2 linked regions of the Aquibium microcysteis genome follow. The protein of the gene in region 1 interacts with the protein of each later gene in a pairwise test. Links are inferred from orthologs where the notes say so. Each region holds a gene or a part of one and is shown in the gene's direction. Other genes may lie near its edges.

Evidence for each region.
Region 2: the proteins of rpe (region 1) and eno interact in binary tests that used the Escherichia coli proteins (3 or more experiments, as listed by UniProt). The link is inferred for Aquibium microcysteis from one-to-one orthologs.

Annotation. Positions count from the first base shown.
Region 1 is NZ_CP061080.1:3,535,254-3,550,145, reverse strand. The notes cover bases 5,666-8,381. They hold rpe (ribulose-phosphate 3-epimerase), read left to right. Parts: upstream 5,666-6,539; coding sequence 6,540-7,223; downstream 7,224-8,381. Other genes in these bases: IAI54_RS16465 (GNAT family N-acetyltransferase), read left to right, coding at 8,028-8,381; IAI54_RS16470 (HAD family hydrolase), read left to right, coding at 7,220-7,930; IAI54_RS16480 (ABC transporter ATP-binding protein), read left to right, coding at 5,666-6,425. Outside these bases: IAI54_RS16505 (aldehyde dehydrogenase family protein), read left to right, coding at 1-834; IAI54_RS16500 (iron-containing alcohol dehydrogenase), read left to right, coding at 1,081-2,247; IAI54_RS16495 (ABC transporter substrate-binding protein), read left to right, coding at 2,472-3,578; IAI54_RS16490 (ABC transporter permease), read left to right, coding at 3,661-4,554; IAI54_RS16485 (ABC transporter permease), read left to right, coding at 4,551-5,342; more of IAI54_RS16480, read left to right, coding at 5,358-5,665; more of IAI54_RS16465, read left to right, coding at 8,382-8,555; IAI54_RS16460 (class I adenylate-forming enzyme family protein), read right to left, coding at 8,674-10,251; IAI54_RS16455 (FAD-binding oxidoreductase), read right to left, coding at 10,248-11,798; IAI54_RS16450 (alpha/beta fold hydrolase), read right to left, coding at 11,795-13,432; IAI54_RS16445 (class I adenylate-forming enzyme family protein), read right to left, coding at 13,429-14,892. UniProt on the Escherichia coli protein: Catalyzes the reversible epimerization of D-ribulose 5-phosphate to D-xylulose 5-phosphate.
Region 2 is NZ_CP061080.1:1,335,547-1,350,545, forward strand. What follows is about bases 7,162-9,984. They hold eno (phosphopyruvate hydratase), read left to right. Parts: upstream 7,162-7,847; coding sequence 7,848-9,122; downstream 9,123-9,984. Other genes in these bases: IAI54_RS06150 (isopenicillin N synthase family dioxygenase), read left to right, coding at 7,162-7,720; IAI54_RS06160 (FtsB family cell division protein), read left to right, coding at 9,261-9,587; pdhA (pyruvate dehydrogenase (acetyl-transferring) E1 component subunit alpha), read left to right, coding at 9,768-9,984. In the rest of the region: IAI54_RS06105 (AsmA family protein), read left to right, coding at 1-530; IAI54_RS06110 (ribbon-helix-helix domain-containing protein), read right to left, coding at 652-882; IAI54_RS06115 (DUF4169 family protein), read right to left, coding at 879-1,070; IAI54_RS06120 (SspB family protein), read right to left, coding at 1,083-1,613; IAI54_RS06130 (DUF2853 family protein), read left to right, coding at 2,408-2,716; gpt (xanthine phosphoribosyltransferase), read right to left, coding at 2,770-3,267; IAI54_RS06140 (MFS transporter), read right to left, coding at 3,347-4,534; IAI54_RS06145 (DEAD/DEAH box helicase), read right to left, coding at 4,687-6,327; more of IAI54_RS06150, read left to right, coding at 6,737-7,161; more of pdhA, read left to right, coding at 9,985-10,811; IAI54_RS06170 (hypothetical protein), read left to right, coding at 10,824-11,099; IAI54_RS06175 (pyruvate dehydrogenase complex E1 component subunit beta), read left to right, coding at 11,130-12,566; IAI54_RS06180 (Uma2 family endonuclease), read left to right, coding at 12,591-13,214; IAI54_RS06185 (pyruvate dehydrogenase complex dihydrolipoamide acetyltransferase), read left to right, coding at 13,254-14,624; IAI54_RS06190 (SGNH/GDSL hydrolase family protein), read left to right, coding at 14,669-14,999. UniProt on the Escherichia coli protein: Catalyzes the reversible conversion of 2-phosphoglycerate (2-PG) into phosphoenolpyruvate (PEP). It is essential for the degradation of carbohydrates via glycolysis.

The DNA of each region.
Region 1 (14,892 bases):
CTCGTCATGAGCCATGGCCAGACAGAGAAACTGCTCGGTTCCGGTCTCGTCGACCACTGCAACTTCACCGGTTCGGTAGCGGGCGGCCGCGCGATCGAGAAGGCGGCGGCGGGCACCTTCATGACTCTCGGCCTCGAACTCGGCGGCAAGGACCCGGCCTACGTACTGCCGGACGTGAAGCTCGACCACGCCATCGCCAACCTCGCCGAAGGCGCCTTCTTCAACACCGGCCAGTGCTGCTGCGGCATCGAGCGCATCTACGTGCACGAAACCATCTATGACGACTTCGTTGAGGGATTCATCGCCGAGAGCCGCAACTGGACGCTCGGCAACCCGGCCGAGAAGGAGACGGTGATGGGGCCGATGGCGCAGGCGCGTTTCGCCGACTTCATCCGCGAGCAGAAGGCCGAAGCCCTGCGCAAGGGGGCGACGGCGCATCTCAACCTCGCCGACGAGCGCGACACCGCCGGATCGCCCTATCTGCCGGTGGAGGTGCTCACTGGCGTGAACCACCAGATGAGCGTCATGCGCGAGGAGAGCTTCGGCCCGATCGTCGGCATCATGAAGGTGCGCGACGACGAGGAGGCGGTCGCGCTGATGAACGACAGCCCGTATGGCCTCACCGCCTCGATCTGGACCCGCGACACCGAGCGGGCCGCCGCCATCGGCGACCGCGTCGAAACCGGCCTGGTGTTCATGAATCGCTGCGACTACGTCGATCCGGGGCTGGTCTGGACCGGCGTCAAGGACACCGGCAAGGGCGGGGCCATGGGCCTCGTGGGCTACGACAACCTGACCCGGCCGAAGGGTTTCCACTTGCGCGAGAAGATCTAGCTTCGCCGCGAATGGACCCATGTACTCGCTCCGTCGCGCCCCCCTCTGGCCTGCCGGCCATCTCCCCCACGAGGGGGAAGATCAGCCTTCATGGCGCGCTCCGCCCGCCCTGTGACGTCGCAGGGTGGCGATAGCGGTCGTGACATCCGATCTCCCCCCCCTCGTGGGGGAGATGGCCGGCAGGCCAGTGGGGGCACGAAGGAACGCGACCTTTCCGATTTCAATTTCATCCGAGAACCCCTCACCATGACCACGCTCGTCTCCAAATGGAACTACCCCACAACCGTCCGCTTCGGCGCCGGCCGCATCTCGGAACTGCCTGATGCGCTGGCCCAGACGGGCATAAGGCATCCGCTCTTCGTCACCGATCCGGGGCTGGCGAAGCTCCCGGTCGTGGCCGACACGCTGAAGATCCTCGATGCGGCCAAGATCCCCTACCGGGTGTTCTCGGACGTCAAGCCGAACCCGGTCGAGTCCAACCTCACGGCCGGCATCGCCATGTTCAAGGAGGGCGGCCATGACGGCGTCGTCGCCTTCGGCGGCGGTTCCGCGCTCGACCTCGGCAAGCTGATCGCCTTCCAGGCGCACCAGACGCGGCCGGTCTGGGACTTCGAGGACATCGGCGACTGGTGGACCCGCGCCGACGCCTCGAAGATCGCGCCGATCGTCGCCGTGCCGACGACCGCCGGTACCGGTTCGGAAGTGGGGCGCGCCGGCGTCATCACGCACGAGGCGAGCCACACCAAGAAGGTGATCTTCCACCCGAAGATGCTGCCGGCGATCGTCATCGCCGATCCGGCACTGACCGCCGGCATGCCGCGCTTCATCACGGTCGGCACCGGCATGGATGCGCTGGCGCACTGCCTGGAAGCCTATTGCGCGCCGGGCTACCACCCGATGGCCGACGGTATCGGCGTCGAAGGCGTGCGGCTGGTGCTGGAGAACTTGCCGAAGGCGGTCGCCGCCGGCACGGACCTGACGGCGCGGGCGCACATGATGTCGGCCGCAGCCATGGGTGCCACCGCCTTCCAGAAGGGCCTCGGCGCCATCCATTCGCTGTCGCATCCCATCGGTGCGCTCTACGATACGCATCACGGCATGACCAACGCCGTGTTCATGCCCTACGTGCTCGCCTTCAACCGCCCGGCGATCGAGGAGCGCATCGGCCGGCTCGCCGCCTATTGCGGCATTTCGGGCGGCTTCGACGGCTTCGCGGCGGCGATCCTCAAGCTGCGGGAGGATCTCGGCGTGCCGCACGCGCTGGGCGGACTGATCAAGGATCTCGCCATGGACGACGCGCGCAAGGATCTGATCGCCGAGATGGCGATCGTCGACCCGACCGCGGGCGGCAATCCGGTCCGGCTCACCAAGGAAGCTGCGCTCGCGCTTCTCGACGAGGCGATCGCGGGCTGATCGGTACAACCGTGGACGGCGCCGGATCGACGGATCGGCGCCGGATCGGTGGATGCCTATCAATTAGCCGGGAAAGCACCGAATCCGATTGCCGTGGCACCCGGCAAAGGCTAGCTTTTCCCGGGCTCGTGCGACGATGACGGCGGCGTTCATCCAATTGTCACGGGACACCGGTAACCGCGTCGCAGGCGTCGTTCGACGCCACACCCTACGGAGAAGAACAGATGATGAAACGCACGGGAACAGCACTTTCCATGACTGCGGCCTTCCTGATGGTCTCGACGGCCATCTCGTCGGCGCAGGACCTCGCGGCGCTGGAAGCTGCCGCCAAGGCCGAGGGCATGCTCACCACCATCGCGCTGCCGCATGACTGGTGCGGCTACGGCGACGTGATCGCCGGCTTCAAGGCGAAGTATCCGGAGATCACCGTCAACGAGCTGAACCCGGATGCCGGCTCCGCCGACGAACTGGAGGCGGTTCGCGCCAACAAGGACAACAAGGGTCCGCAGGCGCCGGACGTGCTCGACATCGGTCTGGCCTTCGGTCCCCAGGCGCAGGCCGAGGGTCTGCTGATGCCCTACAAGGTCTCGACGTGGGACTCCATCCCCGACAACGTCAAGGACGCCGACGGCCACTGGTACGGCGACTATTACGGCGTGCTGTCGTTCGCGGTGAACACCGACATCGTCAAGACGCTGCCGACCGACTGGTCCGATCTGCTCAAGCCGGAATATGCCGCGAGCGTCGCGCTTGCCGGTGATCCGCGCGCCTCGAACCAGGCGATCTTCGGCGTGCATGCCGCTGGCCTCGCCACCGGTGCGGCGGCGGGCGAGGCTGCCGGCGAGGCCGGCCTCAACTTCTTCGCCGAACTCAACAAGGCGGGCAATTTCGTCCCGACCATCGGCAAGTCGGGCACGCTGGCGCAGGGCGCCACGCCGATCGTGATCTGGTGGGACTACAACGCCCTGTCGGGCCGTGACGCGCTCAACGGCAACCCGCCGGTCGAGGTCGTCGTGCCGGCGTCGGGCGTCGTCGCCGGCGTCTACGTGCAGGCGATCAGCGCCTACGCGCCGCATCCGAATGCCGCCAAGCTGTGGATGGAGTACCTCTATTCCGACGAAGGCCAGCTCGGCTGGCTGAAGGGCTACTGCCACCCGATCCGCTTCAACGACATGGTCGCCCGCGGCGTCGTTCCGCAGGAGCTCCTCGACGCGCTGCCGCCGGCAGCAGCCTACGAGAAGGCGGTGTTCCCGACGCTGGACGAGCAGAATGCGGCCAAGGGCGTGATCACGTCCAAGTGGGACAGCGTCGTCGGCGCGAACGTTCAGTAAGGCACACGAGCCACATCGAGCGCGGTCTCCGCCCCGGCGGAGACCGCACCCTGAAGACGCGAAACCCGGGGGCGGGCCAAGCATGAACGACTTGACTGCCGCGGCCACCGCCGCGCCGCCAGCCCATCGGCCGAAGCTCTCCTTCGCTTGGGTCGGCGTCGTTCCCTTCGTCGCTTTCGCCGTCCTCTTCCTCATCCTTCCGACACTGCAGATCGTCACCGGCGCCTTTCGCAATCCGGCCGGCGAGTTCACGCTCGCCAACGTCGCCAACCTGTTCCAGCCGTCGATCCTGTCGGCCTACTGGATCTCGATCCGCATCAGCGTCGCTTCGGCCTTTCTCGGCTGCGTGGTCGGTTTCCTGCTCGCCTGGGCGATCGTGCTCGGCGGCCTTCCGTCCTGGGTGCGCTCGCCGGTCCTCACCTTCTCGGGCGTGGCGTCGAACTTCGCCGGCGTGCCGCTCGCCTTCGCCTTCCTGTCCACCTTCGGCCGGCTCGGGCTGGTGACGCTCGTCCTGCGCGACTGGTTCGGGATCAACATCTACGCCTACGGCTTCAACATCCTGTCCTTCGGGGGGCTGACCCTTACCTACCTGTTCTTCCAGATCCCGCTGATGGTGCTGATCGTGACGCCCGCGCTCGACGGCATGCGCCGCGAATGGCGCGAGGCAGCGTCGATTCTCGGCGCATCGGGCTTCCAGTACTGGCGCATGGTGGCGCTGCCGATCCTTTGGCCGACGCTGCTCGGCACCTTCGCGCTGCTCTTCGCCAATGCCTTCGGCGCGGTCGCGACGGCCTATGCGCTGACGGGCTCGTCGCTGTCGATCGTGCCGATCCTGCTCTTCGCCCAGATCCGCGGCGACGTGCTGCAGGATCCGCATCTCGGCTACGCGCTGGCCTTCGGCATGATCGTGGTGACCGGCATCGCGAACTTCATCTACATCTGGCTGCGGACCCGCAGCGAAAGGTGGATCAAATGAAGCCGAACCGCTTCTGGTCCTGGATCTTCCTGGCGATCGGTGTCCTCTACTTCCTGCTGCCGCTGATCGGCACCTTCGAGTTCTCGCTGAAGATGCGGCGCGGGGTCTACAGCCTCGACGCCTACCAGGCGGTGATCTTCGACCCGCGCTTCCAGGCCACTTTCGGCTATTCCGTGATGATGGCGCTCGCTACCATCGTCGTCGGCGTCCTGCTCGTCGTGCCCACCGCCTACTGGGTGCGGCTGAAGCTGCCGTCCTGGCGGCCGGTGCTGGAATTCGTGACGCTGCTGCCGCTGGTGATCCCGCCCATCGTCATCGTCTTCGGCTACATCCGCCTCTACAACACGTCCTCCTGGCTGCCGCTCACCGGAACCGCCATGGGCACCAACGTCCTTTTGATGTTCGGCTACGTGGTGCTGTCGCTGCCCTACATGTACCGCGCCGTCGACACCGGGCTCAGGGCCATCGACGTCGGCACGCTGACGGAGGCCGCACAGAGCCTCGGCGCAGGCTGGATCACCATCATGTGGCGCGTCATCCTGCCCAACGTCTTCGTCGCGGTGCTGTCGGGCGCGTTCCTGACGTTTGCCATCGTCATCGGCGAGTTCGTGATGGCGGCGCTGCTCAACCGGCCGGCCTTCGGGCCCTATCTCCAGCTCATCGGCGCCAACCGCGCCTACGAGCCGGCCGCGCTCGCCGTCATCGCCTTCGCCATCACCTGGGGCTGTATGGCGCTGATCCAGGTCGTCTCGCGCTTCGCGCCGCGCCCCCCCGCACAGCCGCACTAAGGAAACCGAGGTCCCATGTCCGATCCGTTCCTCTCCATCCGGCAGGTGCGCAAGGCTTTCGGCACGACCGTCGTCGTGCAGGAGTTCAATCTCGACGTCCGGCAGGGCGAGTTCGTCTCCTTCCTCGGCCCCTCGGGCTGCGGCAAGACGACGATGCTCCGCATCGTCGCCGGTTTCGAGGAGCCGAGCGCCGGAACGGTGAACATCGGCGGCCGGGACGTGACGGCGCTGAAGCCCAATCAGCGCAACATCGGCATGGTGTTCCAGGCCTATGCGCTGTTTCCCAACATGACGGTTGCTGGAAACATCGGCTTCGGCCTGAAGGTCGCGGGCAAGCCGGCGGCCGAGATTCGCTCGCGCGTGGGCGAGATGCTCGAGCTCATCAAGCTGCAGGATTTCGGCAGCCGCTATCCCTACCAGCTCTCCGGCGGCCAGCAGCAGCGCGTGGCGCTGGCCCGCGCCATGGCGGCGCGGCCGCAGGTCCTGCTCCTCGACGAACCGCTGTCGGCGCTCGACGCCAAGGTGCGCGTCTCGCTGCGCGAGGAGATCCGTGCCATCCAGAAGGAACTCGGCATCACCACCATCTTCGTCACGCACGACCAGGAGGAAGCGCTGTCGATGTCGGACCGCATCGTGGTCATGTACAATGGCCGCGCCGAGCAGGTCGGCACGCCCTTCGAGATCTACAACCGGCCCGCCACGCGCTTCGTGGCCGGCTTCGTCGGGACATTGAACGTCGTCGAGGGTAGGGTCACCGATCCGGCAACCGGGGCCGTCACCATTGCGGGAGGCACGATTTCGGTGGGTAACCGCGTGGCCGCCCGCAAGGCCGGCGAGACGGTGTCTCTGGCGCTGCGGCCGGAAGCGATCGCGCTCGGCCGCCGCGAGGGCCGCGACGGTCTGGTGACGGGGACCATCCGCGAGGTGAGCTTCCTGGGCTCCGTCATCCGCGTGCGCGTGGCCGTCGGCGACGCGCTGCTGTCGCTCGACACCTTCAACAGTCCCGCCAGCCCGCCGCCGGTGGCCGGCGAGACGGCCGAGATCAGCTTCTCGACGTCGGACATGCTGATCCTCGACCGCTGAGTCTTTCCGATCGTCCGGTTGCGCAGGCGCGGATGGCGCTTGATTTGTCGCGCCGTTGCGGCCATTGAGCCCGCGAAACGATCAACGGAGCCCGCGCAGGCGGGGTTTCGCGTCATGACCAGGACCATCATCGCTCCCTCCATCCTCTCGGCGGACTTCTCGCGCATCGGCGAGGAGATCGAGGCGATCGACCGGGCGGGCGCGGACTGGATCCATCTCGACGTCATGGACGGGCATTTCGTGCCCAACATCACCTTCGGCCCGCCGCTGATCAAGGCGGTTCGCAACCGCACGCAGAAGGTCTTCGACTGCCACCTGATGATCGAGCCCGTCGATGGCTATCTCGCGGCCTTTGCGGATGCGGGCTGCGACGTCATCACGGTGCATGCCGAGGCGACGAAGCATCTCGACCGTTCGCTGCAGGCGATCCGCGACCTCGGCAAGAAGGCCGGCGTCTCGCTCAACCCGTCGACGCCCGAGAGCGTGATCGAATACGTGCTCGACCGGCTCGACCTCGTGCTTCTGATGACGGTGAACCCCGGTTTCGGCGGCCAGGCCTTCATCCCGGCCGTGGTCGACAAGGTGGCGCGCGTCAAGGCGATGATCGGTTCGCGTCCGATCGACATCGAGATCGACGGCGGCGTCACGGTCGACACCGCGCCGCTGGTCGCCGCGGCCGGCGCCAACGTGCTGGTCGCCGGTTCGGCGGTGTTCAAGGGCGGGAGCGAAGCCGCCTATGGCGCCAACATCGCCGCCATCCGCGCCGCCTCGGACGGCGCGACGAAGCGGGCCGCATGAGCCCGGCGGACCTGGCTCGGCCCCTCGAGGGCCGTTCCGCGGGCAGCCTGCCGGAGGCCGTGCTGTTCGACCTCGACGGGACGCTGATCGATTCCGTCCCCGACATCGCCGCGGCGACCAACGAACTGCTCGCCCGCCACGGCCTGGCGCCCTTTCACGTCGACGAGGTGCGCGCCATGATCGGCCACGGCGTCTCGACGCTGGTGCTGCGTGCCTTCGCGGCGCGTTCCATCCCGCTTACAGGGGAGGCGCTGGAGGCGCGGGTGGCCGAGATGATGCCGATCTACGGCCGCCATCTCGTCAATCTCACCACGGTGCTGCCCGGCGCGTCCGCGTGCCTGGAGACGCTGGCCCTGGCGGGTGTCCGGCTCGCCGTCGTGTCCAACAAGCCGATGCCCTTCACGCGGACGATCTGCGATCATTACGGCTTCTCCCGCCACGTTGCGGCGGTGCAGGGCGCCGAGCCGCACATCGCCAGGAAGCCTGCGCCCGACATGCTCCACGCCGCGCTCGACGCGCTGGGCGCCGATCGATCCCGCGCGGTCATGGTGGGTGACGGCGCGGCCGACGTCGAGGCCGCGCGCGCGGCCGGACTTCCGGTCGTCATCGTGCGCGGCGGCTATGGCGCCGAGCCGGCCGAGAGCTTCGCGCCCGACCTCGTCATCGACGGACTGTCCGATCTCGCCGAAGCGCTGCGCCGGCTCTAGCGACCTTCGACCGGAGGAGGCGACGCGCCGGTTGCGGCACTGCGCCGGCCTCCGCTAGAAGCGGGCACCATCCACCATCCGCTCGCGAGTTCGTGTCATGACCGCTGCATCCCCGTCGGCCATTGCCATCCGCGCTGCCGTCGCGTCGGACGCCGAGGCGATCCACGCGGCCCTGCACGGCATCGCTGAAGCGGTGGATGGGACGGGCCGCGTCCGCAGCACGGTCGAGGACATCCGTCGCCACGGCTTCGGCGCCGATCCCGCCTTCGAGGCGCTGGTGGCGGAAACGGAAGGCGCCGTCGTCGGCCTCTGCCTGTTCTTCCGCAGCTTCTCCACCTGGACAGGCAGGCCGGGCGCCTATGTCCAGGATCTCTACGTGGCGCCGGCACTCCGCGGCCGCGGCGTCGGCGAAGCCCTCCTGCGGCACCTGGCCGCCGAAGCGCAGCGCCGCGGCTGGGCCTATGTGCGGCTCTCGGTGGATGCCGGAAACGCAAATGCGCAGGCCTTCTACGATCGGATCGGCATGGAATGGTCGCAACAGGAACGCATCTTCACCGCCACCGGTGCCGCCTTCGTGGCCCTTGCAGGGGGCGCCGACGAGGAGATCGGCTCCGGGACGACCTGATCGCCGTAACCAGCAGCAGCCGGGCATCGGCGGTCGCCGCGACGGCGTGCCATCGAACTCGATGCGAAACGCTCCGGTCGAGCGGGTCCGAGTGCCGCGCGGCAGTCCGACCGCATCATCAAGCCGTCGCGGACGGTCCTTCGGAGCCCGCCGCCGCATCTGCCCCGCGGCCATACAGCCGGCGTAGCGCGACCTTGTCGACCTTTCCCGAGGCGAGGCGCGGCAGGTCGGTGGCGAACACGACGGATCGCGGCTTCTTGTAGCTGGCGATCCGGCTGCGGCAGTGCGCGATGATGGTCTCGGCCGACAGAGCGGGATCGCGGGCAACGACGATGGCGAGCACGATCTCCCCCCAATAGGCGTCCGGACAGCCGATCACCGCCACGTCCTCGACCATGGGATGGGAGGCGATGGCGGTCTCCACCTCGCGCGAATAGATGTTCTCGCCGCCGGAGATGATCATGTCCTTGGCGCGGTCGACGAGGTGGAGATAGCCGTCCTCGTCCAGCCGCCCCATGTCGCCGGTGTGGTACCAGCCGCCACGCAGCGCCGCCACGGTCGCCTCGCTGTCGTTCCAGTAGCCCTTCATGATGGTCGGCGCCCGCAGCTGCACCTCGCCGACTTCGCCGGCGGGGACGGGCCGGTCGGCCCTGTCGGCGATCCTGAGGACGACGCCGCGCGAGGCGCGGCCGACGGAGGCGAGGCGGCTGCGGTCCTGCGCGGTCGCGATGCGATGCTCGTGACGGTGCAGCGTCGTGGCGCTGCCCTCCGACATGCCGTAGAGCTGCAGGAAGACGTCGCCGAAGACCCGCAGGCCCTGCTCCAGATGCGGCACAGGCATCGGGGCGCCGGAATAGACGATGGTCTTCAGCGAACCGAAGTCCCGCGCGTCGACGCCCGGCACGTCGAGCAGCGCCTTGACCATGGTCGGGGCGAGATGGGTGATGGTGATCCGCTCGCGCTCGATGGTATCGAGGATGGCGCGCGGACTGAAATCCGCCTGGACGTGGACCTCCGCCGCCCGGAAATGCCCGCCGAGCTGCATGAAGCGGTGGCCGACGTGGAAGACCGGCATCATTAGCAGCAGGCGGTCGTCCGGCTGCATCTCGATCTCGGTGGCGAAGTAGTCGCAGACGGCGAGTTCGGTGCGATGCGAGCGCATCACGCCCTTCGGCGTGCCGGTGCTGCCGCTGGTGAAGATCAGGTGCAGGATGTCGTCAATGTCGGGAGAGGCGAGCGGCTGCGCCGGATCGGCGGTCGCGACGAAATCCTCGTAGGACACGGCCCAGGCCGCCGGCTCGCCGCCGATGGCGACGAACAGCTGCACGCCGCTGCCGACCAGCGTCTCGACCACCGGCTCGAAGGCCGTCTCGTAGAACAGGATGCGGGGCCGGGCGATGGAGACGATGCGCTGCACCTCCGGCGCGGCGAGGCGGAAGTTCACCGTGGCGACGATGTAGCCGGACAATTCCGCCCCGGCATAGACCTCCATGAAGGCGCGCGTGTTGCGCGACATCACCGCCACGCGGTCCTGTGGCGAAACGCCGGCCGCGGCGATGGCGCGGGCGACCTGTTCGGCGCGGGCGAGATGCCCGGCGAAGCTGACGCGGGTGTCGCCGAAGACGAAGGCCGTCTTGTCCGGATGCGCGGCGGCGTTGCGCCGCAGCACGTCGCCGACCGTCGACAGCTCCATCATCGGCGCTCCCAGCCCAGCGCGCCGGGGTTCAGGACGCAGTTCGGATCAACCACGTCCTTGATCGCGCGGGCAAGCCGCCGCGCCGGCTCCTCGGCCAGGGCCTCGTAGGGATAGTAGCGGCCGAGCTGCGCCATCATCGCGCCTTCCTGCAGGAGGATTTCGAGCAGGCCGCGGCGAATCTCGCGGGCGAGGGCCCGGGCCGGCGGGTTCTGCGGATTGCCGGCGAAACGCCCGACGATTTCGGGCTTCAGCGCGCTCGTGTGGACCAGTCGCAGGCTGTCCGGCCAGTAGATCATCGGCTCGACAAGGACGCTCGTGTCCTGTGCCGAGAACATCATCGAATGCGAGAGGCCTTCCGCCTCCATGCGCGGCCGAGCATCGGCGAAAAAGCGATCGATCGCGCGCGTCGCGCCGGCGATGCGGCCGAGCGGCAGGATGCCATGCACGGGCGCCCAGCGTTCGCCCTTCGGGCCGAGCATGCCGCGCACGGAGTAGGGACGCGACAGCATGGCCAGCGGGATGGTGGGCGGCATCGGCGCGGCATGCGACGGCACCGCCGCCACCGCCTCGGCGAGCATCGCGCGGGCGGTGGCCGGACTGCCCGCTTCCGCGGTGAGGTGGAGCCCCCAGGGCAGGTCGCTGCGGCCGACGCCCCGCAGCGCCAGGCGTACGGCGCGGCCGACGCCCTGCAGCAAGGACGAAGCGCCCGTCACCGTGCCGCGCAGCATCGAGATCGCTTCGCCGAGACTGGCTGCGGCGGCCTGGTCGCGCACGCTGCGGTTGGCGAGCCCCATCAGGGCCACGCTGGTGTCGCGCGCCTGGACGGCGGCCATGGCTTCGGCCAGCGACGTCGCGTCACCGAAGCCGAAGGAGGCGCATTCGTACGCCGCGGCGCGGGGCACCAGGCGCAGGGCGATCGCCGTCTTGACGGCCAGCGCGCCGCAATCGCCGATGAAGAGGCCGGTGAGATCGGGGCCGCTGGCGCGCAGCGCGCCGGGAGAGCCAGGGCGCGCCAGCGCGCCGGTGGTGACGAGGCTGCCGTCGGCCATCACGAGTTCGAGGCCGAGCACGTGATGCATGCCGGCCGGCATGTTCTGCGACACCGCGCCGCCGATCGTGGAGACCGCGCCCGAGATCGGCCCGGCGAGCGCCGGCTTCAGCCCGTATGGCTGCAGGGCGCCGTCGAGATCGAGCCACGTGGCGCCGGCCTCCACGACGACGAGCCGGTTCTCGGGGGACAGGTGGCGGATCCTGCGCAAGGCGCGAAGGTCGATCAGCGCGACCCGCTCGGCCTGCGGCTGGAAGCCCCGCGTGTAGGACATGCCGCTGCCACGCGGCGCGATCACCATGCTCCGGTCCGCCGCCCAGGCAACTGCCGCTTGCACGCCGTCGACGTCGACGGGCGACAGGACGACGTCGGCCGGTCGTTCGTCCGGCCATTCGAAGACGTCCATCGACAGGGCCGCGCGCTGCTCCGGCTCGATGCTGACCGAACCTGGCGAAAGCCGGGCCGCGATCCCGGCGACGTCGTCCTCGGAAAGGCTCATGCCGGCCTATCCGACAGCGTCGCGGCGATCACGGCGCCGAGGCTGGCGAAGCCGTCTGCCTCATGCCGGGCAATGCCGTCGACGCAGAGCCTGGCGAAGCGGTCCTGCGGCATGGCGAAGACGATCGTGTCGGCCCGCCGCTCCGCCAGCCTTTCGGCGAGAGGGTAGCGCCACAGCTGGGCGAGCGCAGGAGCGAGCATGGTCGGCTGCTTGAAGAGGTCGACGGCCTTCCTGTGCAGCAGGGCGGCGTCGAGACCGCTCACCGACGGCAGCGCGGCGGAGCGAACCCGATCGTAGAAGGGCGCCCAGAGACGTTCGTCGCGGACGAGGTTCCAAGCGACGGGGACATGGCGTCCATCGACATGCGGCGTCAGGTCGGCGGTGTAGCGATCGAGGAATTCGCTTCGGAGGGCAGGCGGCACCGCCGGCGGATCGACGAGGAAGGCGGTCGCGCCGGTGGCCGCCGCGATCTCCAGGGCGAGAGCCGCCGAGCCTTCCCAGCCCAGCACCGCGCGGAGGGGGCAGCCGAAGGCATCGAGGGCCTGCCGGATCCAGGCGGCGGACGTCACGATCGAGCCGGGGTCGCCGGTCTCGCTGTCGGCCTGACCGGGTGCCTCGATCGCGAGGACGGGCCACGAGCGTGCGATGTCGGAGAGGTCGTTCCCGATGCCGCCGATGCCGCCGGGCAGCGGCGCGACGACGACCAGCGGCAGCCGTCCGTCGGGCGTGCCGAAGACGCGGGCGTGGAGCGTGCCCTCGCCGCAGGGCAGCATGAAGCGGCCGCCCGGCTGCGCGTCTCGCCATGAAGGGGAGCCGGGTTCGGGACCGGCGGAGGCCGGGACCGTCTGCATGATCGCCACCTCGGCATGGGCGGCCTCGACCGTGTCGCGCGGCAGTTCGCGCTTGGGATGCAGCTCCGGGACAGTCGCGAAGGCGGCGTAGAGGCTGTCGCCCGGCCGTGCAGTCAGAATCACCGGCGCGCGCGTCTCCTGCAGCGCCGGGATGGAATCGTGCCGGAAGGCCGCCGCATAGGCGGTGCGATAGCCGTCGCCGGCCATCATGATCTGGGTGAAGCCGCGATGCAGGAAGTCGACGTCGGGGAGGTCGGTGTCGGCGCGATAGGCCGTCTCCTGGAGGTCCCAGGGCCAGAACACGTGCTGGTCGCGATAGCGCAGCCACCAGAAGGCGAGGTGGCTTCCGTCCCATTTCGGTTCGACGGGTACCAGATACTGGGTGAGGTAGCGCTCGCTCTCGCCCGGCGTGAACACCGGATAGCCGTCGCAGAGCGCGAGCGCCACGCGGCTCGGATGCCGGCGCGCGGTCTCGACCGCGATCGAGGCGCCGGTGTGCCGACCATAGAGGATGGCGCGGTCGAGGCCGAGCGCGTCCATGGTCTCGACGACCGCGTCGGCATAGTCGGCGACCTCGGGTTTCGGGTGGTCGAGCGGCGTCGACAGGCCGTAGCCCGGCGTGTCGATGGCGATGGCGTCGAAGTGCCGGCCGAACACTTCGAGCTGTTCGAGGAACATCGCGCCGGAGACCGGCGAGGCGTGCAGCAGGATGACCGCCGGGCCATGTCCGGTCCGGCGGTAGTGGACGTGGCGGTCTCCGACCCGCAGGTAGCCGCGTCTCATCCCGGCGTCCGTCCCTTCGCTTCGGCGATCAGCTGGTCGCGGAGCGTGCGATGCATGATCTTGCCGGTGCCGTTCTTCGGCAGTTCGGAGACGAAGCGGATTTCCTTCGGCAGCTTGTAGCGGGCGAGTCGCTTTTCGCAGAAGGCGCGCAGCTCCTCCAGGCTCGGCCGGGACACGCCGGGGCGGGGCACGACGAAGCCGATCACGGCCTCGCCCCAGTAGTCGTCCGGCTTGCCGACGATCGCCACCTCGGCGACGGCGGGATGGCCGTAGAGCACGTCCTCGATCTCGCGCGGGAAGATGTTTTGCCCGCCGGAGATGATCGTGTTGGTCTCGCGGTCGACGATGTAGAGGAAGTTGTCCTCGTCGAGGAAGCCGAGGTCGCCGACGCTGACCCATCCGTCGCGCACGGCCGCCTCCGTCGCCTCCGGCCGGTTCCAGTAGCCGGAGAAGAGCCAGCTGTTGCGGATCGCCACGCGGCCCGGCTTGCCGTTCTCGACCGGCTGCCAGTCGGCATCGACGATGCGGATTTCGGCGCCGGGATTGGCCTGGCCGACCGAGGAGATCTTGCGCATGTGCTCCTCGGGGCGGATCGTCGTGGCGCCGCCCGTCTCCGTCGCGCCGTAGCTGTCGAAGAGGATGCCCTCGCCGAAATAGTCGATGATCCGCTCCTTCGTCGCGTGCGGCAGGGCGGCGGCGTTGGAGTTGATGACCTTCAGCGACGAGGTGTCGGCACGGCGCAGCACGCTCTCGTCGAGCTTGAACAGGCCGTGGAAGTGGGTCGGCACCGTGAACATGTTGTTGATCCGGTCGGCCTCCAGCCAGTGCAGCAGCTCCTCCGGATCGTATTTGCGCATGATGCGGCAGTCGCCGCCGAACCAGATCGGCACGAGCGCGGCGATGAAGCCGGCGCCGTTGAAGAAGGGCGTGAAGGCGAGCGTCCGGCAGGTCGTGTTGTAGCCGCCCTGGAAGGCGCCAAGCACCATGGTCATGTGGTCGACGCGGGAGCGGTGGGAGAGGAGGACGCCCTTCGGCTTGCCGGTGGTGCCCGAGGTGTAGGGGATGCAGAAGATGTCGCCCGAATCCACCGGAACCGTTGGCTCCGCACTCGACGCCTTCGCCAGCAGCGCCTCGTAGCGCGCGTCCAGCACGATGATCACCGGCGCGTGCTCGAACTCGGCTTCGCGGATCACGTCCTCGTAGTCGGGATCGACGAAGATCACTCGCGCCCGGCTGTCATTGGCGATGTAGGCGGCCTCGAAGCGGGTCGAGAACGGGCTGATCATCGCCGTGGCGCAGCCGGCATCGGCGATGCCGAGCGTGATCTCGATGAATTGCGGCCGGTTTCCGCACATCATCGCGACATGGTCGCCCGGCCGCAGGCCGAGCCCGTCGCGGGCGAGGTTGGCGACGCGGTTGATGCGGTCGACCACCGTGGCATAGGTCATCGGGTCGAAGTC
Region 2 (14,999 bases), 2.2 Mb from region 1 along the record:
TGTCGCTGGAGGTGCAGGCGGACCTGACGACGGGCGGAATCGAGGCGTCCGGCGACATCGACTACGATCCCGGGCCGGACGCCCTGGTCGGGTCCGAACCGTCCCTGGGGATCACCGTGCAGGGGCCGTTCGGCGGCACGACGGCGCGCTTCGAGACCGCGCCGCTGACCCAGTACCTGACCCAGCGCGCCCTCGAACGCGAGCAGGCGCGGGTCGAGGCCATGCAGGCCGGTCTCCTCGAGCGGCAGAGGCTGCGCCGGGAGGTCCGCTACTACGCCGCCCTGGCCGACGACGCTGCCCGCACGCGTCTGGAAGCCGCCGAACGGGCCGCGCGCGAGGGCGAAAGGATCAGGCAGGAGGAGGAACGCGCGCGCCAGGCGGCCGTGACGCCGGTCGAGCCCGACACGGAAACGGTCGAGCCGCTCGAGCCGCCGCTGCCCACGCGGGCACAGCGTCCCGCTCCGGCCACGCCCGAGTTCAGCCTCGACGCCATCGGCCGAATCCTCCAGGACCTGCCGGAGCGGCCCTGAGAGGATGTGAAAGAAGGCCCGGTTGCGCGCGACCTGGGCCGGAAATCTCGGGGATTCCGGTGGGCATTCTTCCGCATTCCCGATGGATTCACACTCTCTGAACGTCGCCGGTCGCGACGCGTCAGCCGGTGCGTGCGGCCAGCGCCTTGACATGGGCGAGGACGTGGATGCGCAACGCCGACGACAGGTTGGTCATGCGCGGCCGCGCTTCGTCGACTTCGCCGACGAGCGCTGCGAGCGATATGCCGCGCGCCTGCGCCATCGCCTGCAGTTCGTCGAGGAAGGGCTTTTCGAGCGAGAAGCTGGTGCGATGGCCGCGGATCGTCACCGAGCGCTTGATCTGCACCGTCAGCGCGACCCGTCGGGCTCGTCGCGTCGGTGGCCGTCGAGCAGCGCGGCGGTCCGCTGGCGCTCCGCCGCGTCCGCCTCGCGGTCGGCCTTGCTGCGTCCGTGCAGCGCGCGGTTCTCGGCGGCGACGCGGTCCTTTTCGGCGCGGGCGGTGCGCTTGCGGAAAAGCCGCAGGTTCACGACCTCGCCCATCGCCGTCTCAGCTCATTTTTTGCGAAAGGCGTCGAGCGAGACGACCTGCGCGCTCTTTGCGGCATCGTCGTCGCTGTCGGCCGTCGGGGCCGCAGGCTCCGGTTTCAGCCTCTCGGTCCGGCGTGCCGGGGTCGGCAGCACGGGCGCGGCGTCCTCGATCTCGGCGATCTCCGCCGCCGCGGGTTCGGCCTTCACGTCGAACTCGAGCTCGAAATTCACCGATGGGTCGTAGAAGCCGCGCACGGCTGCGAAGGGAACTTCCAGCTTCTCCGGGATGTCGGAGAAGGAGAGGCCGATCTCGAAACCGGTCTCCGATACCTTCAGGTCCCAGAACTGGTACTGCAGCACGATCGTCATCTGCTCCGGATAGCGCTCGCGCAGACGCGTCGACACGCGCACGCCGGGCGCACCCGTCAGGAAGGTGATGAAGAAGTGGTGGTTTCCGGGAAGCCCGGTCCGCGCGACTTCGCTCAGCACCTTGCGCATGACGCCGCGGAGGGCCTCCTGGGCGAGAATGTCGTAGCGTATGTGGTCGTCGGACATGAGGTTCCGTCTGGAGTGAGTCTCGATCCGGGTAGATGTAATGAAGCCGGGCGCGCGCGTAAACCGAATAAGGGCCCATGAGACGATCGTGACCGTTTCCGCAGGGGCAAAAATCGCCGCCCGGGGATCGGGCGGGGGCCGACCGGCCTCCGGCGCACGGGCGGGCGGCGCATGCCCGGGAGGAGTGCCGCAACCCCGCGGCGGCGCCCGGCGACGAACCGACGGCTCCCCTGGAGCGATCGGCTACGGATTCCGGCAGTCTCCGTGGAAAGGGAAGTGGAGGTTTCTGTTGCCAGGTACCTCCGAACCCCGCCTAGAAGTGCGAACCGCTAGGACTTGAATTGAAGCTGTCGCGCTGCTTACGCGGCGAGACGTGCTTCCGCATAGTTGTCGTTGGCAACTATAAGTTTAGCCCGATGACGGTGGTACCATGCCGGGCAAAAGTCCGATCTTTACACCCTCGTCGATCCTATTTCGCCCCCATCAGATGCCGCCCTCGCGGGTCGTGCGGCATGTGGTGGAGGCGCCGGGTACCGCCCCCGGGTCCGAAAGGCTTATTCCATCGGCCGTTTATTGCCATAGTCAGACGAGCTGACGGGACGAATATAGGGAGGAGCGGCGCGGATTGGAAGACCGTCGGCCATTGACAAGGCGAGATTCAGCGCGGAAGTTGTTCGTGCGTGGCGGGAGTTCTCTATACTCGCGGAGCAGGGCGGGAGGAAACATCCGGCAGGCATGGACCGCAATTCGCGTGCGGGTTGAATGAACAGTCCGAGACCAGGGGGAAGACGTCCATGGCTGATTATCTTGCCGATGTGAAGAAGTACGACGCGGGCGCCGACGAGGCGAAGGTCGCGAAGATCGTGAAGCATCTCGGCATCGCGCTGCGCAACCGCGATTCCTCGATGGTGTCGTGCAGCGATCCGAAGGAACTCGCCCGGGTGCAGGAGAAATGGTGCGCCAAGAAGTTCGGCGTCGCCGAAGACGCGGGAATGGCCGCCATCGAGGCTGTCTGTGCGGCGATGAAGGGCGACAACTCGAAGAGCCGCGTCACCTTCTACTATCTGGTGGCGAAGGAACTCGGCACCCTCGACGCGCTCTGACGCCCGGCCGGCTTGCGCCGGCAACGGTACATGGCGCCTGCGCCGGTCATGCTTCAGCCCTGGTGGTCTTCGGCGATCGGCCGCTGGTAGGTGAAGCCCATGTCCCAGGGGAAATAGATCCAGGTGTCCTGCGACACCTCCGTGACGAAGGTGTCGACCAGCGGCCGACCTTTCGGCTTCGCGTAGACCGTCGCGAAATGCGCCTTCGGCATCATGGCGCGCACGATGGCGGCCGTCTTGCCGGTGTCGGTCAGGTCGTCGACGATCAGCACGTTCTCGCCGTCGTTTTCGAGCAGCGTCGGCGTCACCTGCTTGAGGACCGCCAGTTCGCCCTGCGAGGTGTAGTCGTGGTAGGAGGCGATCGAGACCGTCTCGATGACCCGGATGCCGAGCTCGCGCGAGATGATCGCGGCCGGCACCAGGCCGCCGCGGGTGATGCACACGATCGCCTTCCACTTGCCGTTTACTCCCGCCAGCCGCCAGGCGAGCGCGCGCGCGTCGCGGTGGAACTGGTCCCAGGACACCGGAAAGGCCTTTTCGGGAAGAGACATCGCAGGGCTCGCGCTTGGGAGGGATGCGTGGCTTAAGCGCAAACCGTGCCGAAACGCAAGAGCCGCTGCCTACCGCCGCTCACGGCCGCGCGTCGCGGGCCTTCAGATAGACGAGGACCGACAGGGCCAGCACGACGGCATAGAAGGTGAACAGCGTCTGGTAGGCTGCGACCGGATCGCCCGGTACCGTCGCCTGCGTGACCACGGCGCCGGTGGCGAACTGCATGACGCCGACGCCGCCGATCGAGAAGAAGTTCATCAGCGTCACGCCGCGGCCGATCAGGTGCGCCGGCACGAAGGCACGGGCATGCGCCATCAGGAGGCCGTAGCTCGATCCGGACACGCCGATCAGCACCAGCAGGATCGTGGCGGCCGCAAGCGAGGCCTGCGGCATCATCGCCAGCACGCCGATCGCCGCGACGCTGATCGTGTTGCCCGCGACCGCGACCCATTTGCGCGTCCGGAAGACCGTGTCGAGCGGACCGTAGAGGAAGCTGCCCGCCACCATCGCGAAGGCCATGAACAGCGTCACGTTGCCGATCGACAGCGCGTCGGCGCCGAAGACGTCGGTGAGATAGGGCCCGGCCCACAGGCCGCGGATGCCGACGGCAGGCGCATAGTTGATCGCCGTCAGCGGGATGATCGGCCACAGCACCCTGAGCCGCAGAAGCTCGCCGAAGCCGCCGAAACCGACGCCGGCGGCCGGCTCGTCCGGCGACCGTTCCGGGTCCTTCACGAAGACCATGAGCGCCACCGCCACCACGAGCGTCAGTGCCGCGATGGCCAGGATCACCGGCCGCCAGCCGAAGCTCTCGGCCGCGGCGGCGAGCGGCGTCGCGCCGAACACGTTGCCGAGCGAGCCGAGCGCCACGAACCACGAGGTCGCCACCGCGAAGCGCGCGGCCTTGAAGGTCTTGGCGAAGATGAACAGCGACGCCATCAGCACCGGCGCGCAGCCGATCCCGATCAGCGTCATGGCGACGACCAGCATGCCGGGCGTGGTCGCCAGCCCGAAGACCGCCGCACCGCCGCCGCCGCCGATCGCCAGCATCACGGCCGCCGTGCGGCGCGGACCGAAACGGTCGAGCGACACGCCGACGGCGAACTGCATCAGCGCGAAGGCCACGAACCAGGCGCCGGAGGCCTGCGAGAAGTCGGCCTTGGTGGCGCCGAGCTCGGCTTCGAGCGCCGGCGTCAGCACCGCCAGGAACGACCGGTAGAACTGGGAAAGGAAATAGGCGAAGGCGAGCGCCGTGATTCCGGCCATCGTCTGATCCCGAATGCGAGGGGCGGCCTGCGCCGCGGACGCCTTCCGTCAGGAAGACCCGTGCCGTCCGCCTACGCGCTGCACGTGCTTCGGGCAATTGCCAGTCCGCTGGCCAGTCATGGACCAGCGGACCGTCGTCTCGAACGTGGACGTCAGGCCGCCCGCGCGGCGCCGCCGCCATTGCCGCGCCGCCGGCGGCGACGCGGCGGACCGTTGCGCTCGTCGGCGCGGCCCGCTTCGTGGTGGCCGCCGGCCGGCTTGCCGCCGGCGCGCTGCGGCGCCTGGGCGGCACGGGCCGGGCGTCCCTGGGGCTTGCCCTGCGGCCGGCCCTGCCGTTCCGTCCGCTCGGGACGCGAACCCGCGGGCAGCGGCTTCTGGAACGGATCGGGCTGGCCGGTGTGGTCCGCCACCAGCGGGATCGCCTTGCGGATCACCTTCTCGACCGCGCGCAGCTTCGACACCTCTTCGGGATCGCACAAGGTCAGCGACTTGCCGTCGGCGCCGTTGCGGCCGGTGCGGCCGATGCGGTGGACGTAGGTTTCCGGCTCGTCGGGCAGGTCGTAGTTCACGACGAGCGCGATGCCGGGCACGTCGATGCCGCGGGCGGCGATGTCGGTCGCCACGAGAATCTTCACCGAACCGTCGCGAAACCCGTTCAGCGCGCGCTGGCGGGCGTTCTGCGACTTGTTGCCATGGATGACGTCGGCCGAAAAACCGTCCTGCTCGAGCTGGCGCGTCACCTTGTCGGCGCCGTGCTTGGTGCGGGCGAAGATGATCACCGGCCCGTCGCCTTCGGCGCGCAGGATGTCGGCCAGCACGTTGCGCTTCTGCTTGGTGCGCGCCTTGACGAGGCCCTGCGTGATCTCGGCGACCGTCGTGCTCTGCGGCGCGACCGAGACGCGGACGGGATCCTTCATCAGGCCCATGGCGAGCTTCTCGATCTCGTCCGGCATGGTGGCCGAGAACAGCGTCGTCTGGCGGTCGGGATGCGTCGCGCGGGCGAGCTTCTTGACGTCGTTGATGAAGCCCATGTCGAGCATGCGGTCGGCCTCGTCGAGCACGAGCCAGCGCGTCTGGTCGAGCTTGACGTCGCCTTCGCGCACCAGGTCGACGAGCCGTCCGGGCGTGGCGATCAGGATGTCGACGCCGTCGCGCAGGCGCTTCACCTGCATGTTGCGCGACACGCCGCCGAGCACCTGGCAGGTGGTGATGTGCATGCCCTTGGACAGGAGCCGGATGGTCTCGTCGATCTGCACGGCGAGTTCGCGCGTCGGCGCGAGAATCAGCGCATGCGGGGTCTTGGGGCGGCGCTTGGCGCCGAGTGCGGTGATGCGGGTGAGGATCGGCAGCGCGAAGGCCGCCGTCTTGCCGGAGCCGGTCTGGGCGATGCCGAGCACGTCGCGGCCGGCGAGATAATGCGGGATCGCCTGGGTCTGGATCGGCTTGGGCGTGGTCAGGCCTGCGGCGAGCGTGCCCTTGAGGAGGGCGCCGGTGATGCCGAGGGCCTCGAAGCCGCCATCGGCTTCGGGGGTGGTTTGATTGGTCAAGTTCGTCTCTTTCGGCGGGCGACGCCCGCGCTGCGGCCCGGCGGGCGCAACCTGCCGTGGCACTCTTCTTGTTTGAACGACGAGGCGGCGCGCCCGAAACGGGCCGTGGCCGGCTGCGCTGTCGTTACCGCGTGCCTCATGCCCGCGGAATTCCCTCGCCGCCTGACCGTATCGTCTCCGTGAGAGACGCGACCGGTGAGGGGGAAGGCCAGACGCAACCAGGTCGATTTCCGACGAACCGGCAATGCCGGCCCAAGCGCCTGTCGCGGCATATGGGCGATAATGCTGGACAATGCAAGGACATTCGGCGGGCGGCACCGGTCGCGGCCGGCGGCCCGGGAAGGCCGGCGACGCGGCAACGCGCGCCGCCGGCTCGTCTCATTCGCCCGAGGACAGGATCAGCACGGACTGTTCCCGGGTTGCGCCGCCGACCGAGGTCCAGAACGCTGCGGCGATGAAGAGGATACTCACGATACCGGCTACGTTGGTCATGGCGAAACTCCTTTCGTTTCGCCCCGCGCGGCACCGAGTGTAATTGCGATGTCACGCCATGGCACCCCGGGCCCGGTAAATTTCTGGTCCAGCCCGTTCGCAGGCGTGAATCGGCAGCCGATCCGGCTAGGATGGGACGACTGCCGTGCCGGAGATTCCTTCAATGCCCGACTTTCCCGTCTTCGATCTGTCCCGCTTCGAGCGCGCCGGCCGCAGCGAGCGCGCCGCGCTGGGCGCCGAAGTGGACGACATCTGCCGCTCAACCGGCTTCCTCGCGATCAGCTGCCACGGCGTCCCGCAGACCGTCATCGACAGCGCCTGGACCATGGCGCGGGCCTTCTTCGACCTGCCGGCCGACGAGAAGCAGAAGGCGAGGGCGCCTTTCCCCGGTTATCCCTACGGCTATCTCGGTCCCGAATCGGAAGCGCTGGCGAAGTCGAAGGGGCAGGACACGCCGCCCGACCTGAAGGAGAGCTTCAACGGCGGGCCGCTCGGCATTCCCGCAGGCCTCGACGATCCGCAGGCGCTGGCCTTCTGCTACGCGCCCACCATCTGGCCGGAGGCGCCCGACGGTTTCCGTCCCGCCTGGGAAGCCTATTACCGGGCCATGGAAGACCTCGCGGCCCGCATCATGCGCGTCTTCGCGGTGGCGCTGACGCTCGACGAGGACTTCTTCGCGCCTACCATCGACCGGCCGATCAGCGCGTTGAGGGCGCTGAACTATCCCGAACAGTCCGTCCCGCCGAAGCCGGGACAGCTGCGGGCCGGCGCCCACACCGACTATGGCAGCCTGACCATCCTGCTGCCCGAGCCGGGCTCCGGCGGGCTCGAGATCCTGGCGCCGGACGGCGCCTGGCGTGCCGTGCCCCCCGTGCCGGGCGCCTTCGTCATCAACATCGGCGACCTGATGGCGCTGTGGACCAACGATCGCTGGGTCTCGACGCTGCACCGCGTCGTCAACCCGGCGCCGAAGCCCGACGGATCGACGCGGCGCCAGTCCTTCGCCTTCTTCCATCAGCCGAACTGGCACCAGGAGATCGCCTGCCTGCCGTCCTGCCTCGCGCCCGGCGAGACGCCGAAGTATCAGCCGGTGTTGTCCGGCCCCTATCTGATGGGCAAGTTCCAGTCGACGGTGAAGGCCGGCTGATCGGTCGGCGCCCGACAGGGGCATGCGGGCGGCGCAGCCGCGCGCCTGCGCCCTCCCGGATTGCCTTTTCCCGGCCTTCCGCTAAGAGAAACGCGACCTTTCCGGACATTTCTCGAGGGAGCCTCCCATGACCGCCATCGTCGACATCATCGGCCGCGAAATTCTCGACAGCCGCGGCAATCCGACCGTCGAGGTCGACGTGGTGCTGGAGGACGGCTCGATGGGCCGTGCCGCGGTGCCGTCGGGCGCCTCGACCGGCGCGCACGAGGCCGTGGAGCTGCGCGACGGCGGCCCGCGCTATCTCGGCAAGGGCGTCGAGCGCGCCGTCGAGGCGGTCAACGGCGAGATCTTCGAGGCCATCGGCGGCATGGAGGCCGAGAGCCAGATCCACATCGACCGGACGATGATCGAGCTCGACGGCACCGCCAACAAGAGCCGCCTCGGCGCCAACGCCATCCTCGGCGTGTCGCTGGCGGTCGCCAAGGCCGCGGCCGAGGCGTCCGGCCTGCCGCTCTACCGCTATGTCGGCGGCGCCTCCGCCCACGTGCTGCCGGTCCCGATGATGAACATCATCAACGGCGGCGCCCATGCCGACAACCCGATCGACTTCCAGGAATTCATGATCATCCCGCTCGGCGCGCCGACCTTCCGCGATGCCGTGCGCTGGGGCTCGGAAATCTTCCACACCCTGAAGAAGGGTCTGAAGGACGCCGGCCACAACACCAACGTCGGCGACGAGGGCGGTTTCGCGCCGAACCTGAAGAGCGCCACCGCCGCGCTCGACTTCATCATGGGCTCGATCGAGAAGGCCGGCTACAAGCCCGGCGAGGACGTGGCGATCGGCCTCGACTGCGCCGCGACCGAGTTCTTCAAGGACGGCAACTACGTCTACGAGGGCGAGCGCAAGACCCGCGACCCGAAGGCGCAGGCGAAGTACCTGGCGAAGCTCGCCGCCGACTACCCGATCATCTCCATCGAGGACGGCATGGCCGAGGACGACTGGGAGGGCTGGAAGGTCCTGACCGACCTCGTCGGCAAGTCGTGCCAGCTGGTCGGCGACGACCTCTTCGTCACCAACTCGTCGCGGCTGCGCGACGGCATCCGCATGGGGGTGGCCAACTCGATCCTCGTCAAGGTCAACCAGATCGGCTCCCTCACGGAGACGCTGGACGCGGTCGAGACGGCGCACAAGGCGGCCTACACCGCGGTCATGTCCCACCGCTCGGGCGAGACCGAGGATTCGACCATCGCCGACCTCGCGGTGGCCACCAATTGCGGGCAGATCAAGACCGGCTCGCTCGCGCGCTCCGACCGGCTCGCCAAGTACAACCAGCTCATCCGCATCGAGGAGGAGCTCGGCCGGCAGGCGCGCTACGCCGGCAGGTCCATCTTCAAGGGCTGATCCGTCACCGCCGTTCCGACGTCTCGAAGGGTCGCCGCAGGCGGCCCTTCTTCGTTTCGGGACGGTCGCCGCGAAGGGCCCCGTAACCGCCCGTTAAGCACGCCGCGCTAGAAGGAGGCAAAGGATGAAGACTGCCTCATGTGGACGCGTCAGTACAAGAAACGGAACACCGGCCGGTACATCGTGCCTGCCCTGGCGACGCTGTTCCTCGGCTATTTCGGCTTCCACGCCTTCCATGGCGAATACGGGATCTCCTCGAAGCTCCGGCTGGAGGAGCGCAAGGCGGTCCTGATCGCCGAGCTCGACCGCAAGCGGGCGATCCGCGAGGAGCTCGAGCAGCGCGTCCAGCTGCTGCGCGACGGCACGATCGAGAAGGACATGCTCGACGAGCAGGCCCGCCGCGCGCTCAATCTGTCGGGCCCCGACGAGATCACCATCATGCGGACCTTCGCTGAACAGAATTGACCAGATTTCGGTTAATTCCAGATAAGTCGAGCGATTTCCGCGATTTACCCGCATGACAGCCATGCAGTTTTCCGCGTGGCCGAAACCGTTCGTGCATGCTAGCTTTCCTTCATCCAGGGAGGGGAGAGACAAGGCTCGCCTTCCCGTGTCCGCGAAGAAGACAGGATCAGGGAGCAGCGCATGAAGGCGGCGGCGAAGAAGACGTCCCCGAAACCCCGGACCGATGCCGAGGGCGTCGGCGCGGTGAAGACCCCGAAGCCCGTCGAGTTCGACAAGGAGCAGGAACTCTCCGCCTATCGCGGCATGCTGCTCATCCGCCGCTTCGAGGAGAAGGCCGGCCAGCTCTACGGCATGGGCTTCATCGGCGGCTTCTGCCATCTCTACATCGGCCAGGAGGCGGTGGTGACCGGCCTGCGCATGGCGATGAAGGACGGCGACCAGATGATCACCGCCTATCGCGACCACGGCCACATGCTGGCCATGGACATGTCGCCGCGCGGCGTGATGGCCGAGCTGACCGGCCGCCGGGGAGGCTACTCCCGCGGCAAGGGCGGCTCCATGCACATGTTCTCCAAGGAGAAGAATTTCTACGGCGGCCACGGCATCGTCGGCGCGCAGGTCTCGCTCGGCACCGGGCTCGCCTTCGCCAACCGCTACCGCGGCAACGACTTCGTGTCGCTGACCTTCTTCGGCGACGGCGCGGCCAACCAGGGCCAGGTCTACGAGAGCTTCAACATGGCCTCGCTGTGGAAGCTGCCGGTGATCTACGTCATCGAGAACAACCGCTACGCCATGGGCACGTCGGTGACGCGCTCGTCGGCCGAGACCGACTTCTCGCATCGCGGCATCTCCTTCAGGATCCCCGGCATCCAGGTCGACGGCATGGACGTGCGCGCCGTGAAGGCGGCGGGCGATCTGGCGCTCGACTGGTGCCGCTCCGGCAAGGGGCCGATCATCCTCGAGATGCAGACCTACCGCTACCGCGGCCACTCCATGTCCGATCCGGCGAAGTACCGCTCCAAGGACGAGGTCCAGAAGATGCGCTCCGAGCACGATCCGATCGAGCAGGTCAGGGCGCGGCTCGTCGAGAAGAAGTGGGCGAGCGAGGAGGATCTGAAGGCGATCGACAAGGAGGTGCGCGACATCGTGGCCGACTCCGCCGACTTCGCGCAGACCGACCCGGAGCCGGATGTCTCGGAACTCTACACCGACATCCTGCGCTGACGTTTCCGTTCGATGAGCGCGATCCCGGACCCGACCGTCCTTCTGCTGGCAGCCGGCGTCGCCGCGCTGTTCGGATGGTTTTTCTGGTTCGTGATCGCCAGGATGTTCGGCACCGTGCGTCACATCTCGCGGATGCTCGACGACCGGTCCGCACGGCAGCGCGCCGCCATCGCCGGGCCGGTCACGCGGCCGGCGCCGCTCTGGCTGACCGCGATCCGCGTCATTCTCGTCGCCACGCTGGCCGGTCTCCTGGCCTACCAGCTCGCAGGCAAGTTCCAGATCCGCTGAAGGCGGACGATTATCATAGGTGAGGACCCCATGCCCGTGGACATCCTGATGCCGGCCCTCTCGCCCACGATGGAAGAGGGCACGCTGTCGAAATGGCTGAAGAAGGAGGGCGACAGCGTCGCCCCCGGCGACGTGATCGCCGAGATCGAGACCGACAAGGCGACCATGGAGGTCGAAGCCGTCGACGAGGGGACGCTGGGAAAGATCCTCGTCCCGGCAGGCACCGAGAACGTCAAGGTCAACACGCCGATCGCCGTGCTGCTGGCTGAGGGCGAGAGCGCCGGCGCTGCCGCCGAGGCCAGGCCCGCGGCGTCCGAGGCGGCCTCGAAGCCCGCCGCCGAAGCGCCGAAGGCCGCGGCCGACGATGCCGGCGGCAAGGCGCGCAAGGCCACCGACGAGCCGGCCGCCAAGGAGGCGCTGTCCGTTCCCGCCCAGCCGAAGGAGGCGGTCGCCGCCGATCCCGACATTCCGGCCGGCACCGAGATGGTGCCGACCACCGTCCGCGAGGCGCTGCGCGACGCCATGGCCGAGGAGATGCGCCGCGACGGCGACGTCTTCATCATGGGCGAGGAAGTGGCCGAGTATCAGGGCGCCTACAAGATCACGCAGGGCCTGCTGCAGGAGTTCGGCGCCAAGCGCGTCGTCGACACGCCGATCACCGAGCATGGCTTTGCCGGCGTCGGCGTCGGCGCGGCGATGGCCGGGCTGAAGCCGATCGTCGAGTTCATGACCTTCAACTTCGCCATGCAGGCGATCGACCAGATCGTCAACTCCGCCGCCAAGACCCTCTACATGTCCGGCGGCCAGATGGGCGCGCCGATCGTCTTCCGCGGTCCCAACGGTGCCGCCGCGCGCGTCGCCGCCCAGCACAGCCAGGACTATGCCGCCTGGTACGGCCACATTCCGGGCCTCAAGGTGATCCAGCCCTACACCGCCGCCGATGCCAAGGGCCTGCTCAAGGCGGCGATCCGCGACCCCAATCCGGTGATCTTCCTCGAGAACGAGATCCTCTACGGCCAGACCTTCGACGTGCCGAAGCTCGACGATTTCGTGCTGCCGATCGGCAAGGCGCGCATCCACCGCAAGGGCAGGGATGCCACGATCGTCTCCTTCGGCATCGGCATGACCTATGCCGTGAAGGCCGCCGACAGGCTGGCCGAGGAAGGCATCGACGTCGAGATCGTCGACCTCAGGACCATCCGTCCGATGGACCTCGACACCGTGATCGAGAGCGTGAAGAAGACCAACCGCCTCGTCACGGTCGAGGAAGGCTTTCCGCAGTCGTCCGTCGGCGACCACATCGCCAGCCAGGTGATGCAGCGCGCCTTCGACCATCTCGACGCGCCCGTCATCACCATCTGCGGCAAGGACGTCCCGATGCCCTACGCCGCCAACCTCGAAAAGCTCGCGCTGCCGAACGTCGGCGAGGTGGTCGAGGCGGTGAAGGCGGTGTGCTACCGTCGCTGATCGAAGGTCGGGAGGGACCGCGAAGTGAGCGCATCCGCAACGGACAGGAAGAAGCCGGCGACCTATGCCGACCTCGAGGCCGTGCCGGAGCATCTGGTCGCGGAGATCATCGACGGCGTGCTGCGGACGCACCCGCGGCCGTCGCGCAGGCATGTCGCCGCCGCGAGTTCGCTCGGAGACGAACTCGTTGGCCCCTTTCAAAAGGGGCGCGGGGGACCTGGTGGCTGGTTGATCCTCGACGAGCCCGAGATTCATCTCCGCGACGACGTCGTGGTGCCTGATCTCGCCGGGTGGCGGCGGGACCGTCTTGTGGACCACCCGGAAACGAACTTTTTTACCGTAGCTCCGGATTGGATTTGCGAAGTCCTGTCGGGGTCGACGGAACGGCGGGATCGGACCGTGAAGCGGAAAATCTATGCGCGGCACGGTGTATCGTTCCTCTGGCTGGTCGACCCGCGCCAGCAGATGCTCGAAGCATTCGCACTGGTGGACGGTGCGTGGGTGCTTCGTGGAACGTGGAACTCCGACGACGAAGTCCGCGCGCCGCCCTTCGACGCCATTGCCTTCTCGCTCGCCGACCTGTGGCCATTCGACCCGCCGCTCGGCATGAACGAAGACCCGACACCCTACTACGCCGGAGACAGATAGATGCCGATCAACATCACCATGCCGGCCCTCTCGCCCACGATGGAGGAGGGCAACCTCGCCAAGTGGCTGGTCAAGGAAGGCGACCACGTCGCGCCCGGCGACGTCATCGCCGAGATCGAGACCGACAAGGCGACCATGGAAGTGGAGGCCGTCGACGAGGGCACGGTGGCGAAGCTCGTCGTCCCGGCCGGCACCGAAGGCGTCAAGGTCAACGCGGTGATCGCGATCCTGGCCGCCGAGGGCGAGGATGCGGGGGATGCCGCCAAGGGCGGCGGCGAAGCCGCGCCCGCCAAGGCCGAGGCGAAGCAGGACGAGGCGCCTATCTCCCCACCCGTGGGGGAGATGTCGGCGAAGCCGACAGAGGGGGGCGCTGCCCCGCCGACCTCTCCGTCCGTCACGCCCCCCTCTGCCCTGCCGGGCATCTCCCCCACGAGGGGGGAGATCAGCCAATCCCGCATCTTCGCGTCCCCGCTCGCCCGCCGCATCGCCAAGGATGCCGGCGTGGACCTCTCCGCCATCGAGGGCTCCGGCCCGCATGGCCGCGTGGTGAAGGCCGACGTCGAGAAGGCGGTCGCCGGTGGTGCCAAGGCCGCAGCCCCGGCGCAGAAGGCAGCCCCCGCCGCCGCAGAAGCCCCCGCCGCCGCACCCGCCGCCAGGCCCATGTCCGACGACACCGTGCTGAAGCTCTTCGAGGAGGGGTCCTACGACCTCATCCCGCATGACGGCATGCGCCGGACGATCGCCGCGCGGCTGACCGAATCGCACCAGACGGTGCCGTCCTATTTCGTCTCGATGGACTGCGAGATCGACGCGCTCCTGAAGCTGCGCGCCGAGATCAACGCCGCCTCGCCGATGCTGAAGACCGAGAAGGGCGAGGTTCCGGCCTACAAGCTCTCCGTCAACGACTTCATCATCAAGGCGATGGCGCTGGCGCTGCGCGACGTGCCGATGGCCAACGCCTCCTGGACCTCGACGGCCCGCGTCCGCCACAAGCACTCCGACGTCGGCGTCGCGGTGGCGATCCCCGACGGGCTGATCACGCCGATCATCCGCAAGGCCGAACAGAAGACGCTCTCCGTCATCTCCAACGAGATGAAGGACCTCGCCAGACGCGCCCGCGACAAGAAGCTGAAGCCGCAGGAATACCAGGGCGGCACGACGGCCGTGTCGAACCTCGGCATGTTCGGCGTCTCGAACTTCACCTCCATCATCAACCCGCCGCACGCCTCGATCGTCTCGATCGGCGCAGGCGTCGAGAAGCCGGTGGTGAAGAAGGGCGCGGTCGCCATCGCCACCATCATGACCGCCACCTTCGCCTTCGACCACCGCGTCATCGACGGCGCGCTGGGCGCGGAACTCGCGGCCGCCTTCCAGCGCCACATCGAGAAGCCGATGGGGATGCTGGTTTAGCTGTAACCCTCCCCGCAAGGGGGAGGAGAGCATCGGAGTCATCCATGAAAACCGTCCTCTGCTACGGCGATTCCCTCACCTGGGGCTACAACGCCGAAGGCCCGTCCCGCCACGCTTATGCCGACCGCTGGCCGAGCGTGCTGCAGGCCGCACTCGGGCACCAGGCGGTGGTCATCGCGGAGGGGCTGAACGGCCGCACCACCGCCTTCGACGATCATCTGGGCGGGGCCGACCGCAACGGCGCGCGCGCGCTGCCCGTCTCGCTGGTCAGCCACGGCCCGCTCGACCTCGTGATCCTGCTGCTCGGCACCAACGACATGAAGCCCTTCGTCTGCGGCCGCGCCATCGGCGCCAAGCAGGGCATGCGGCGGCTGA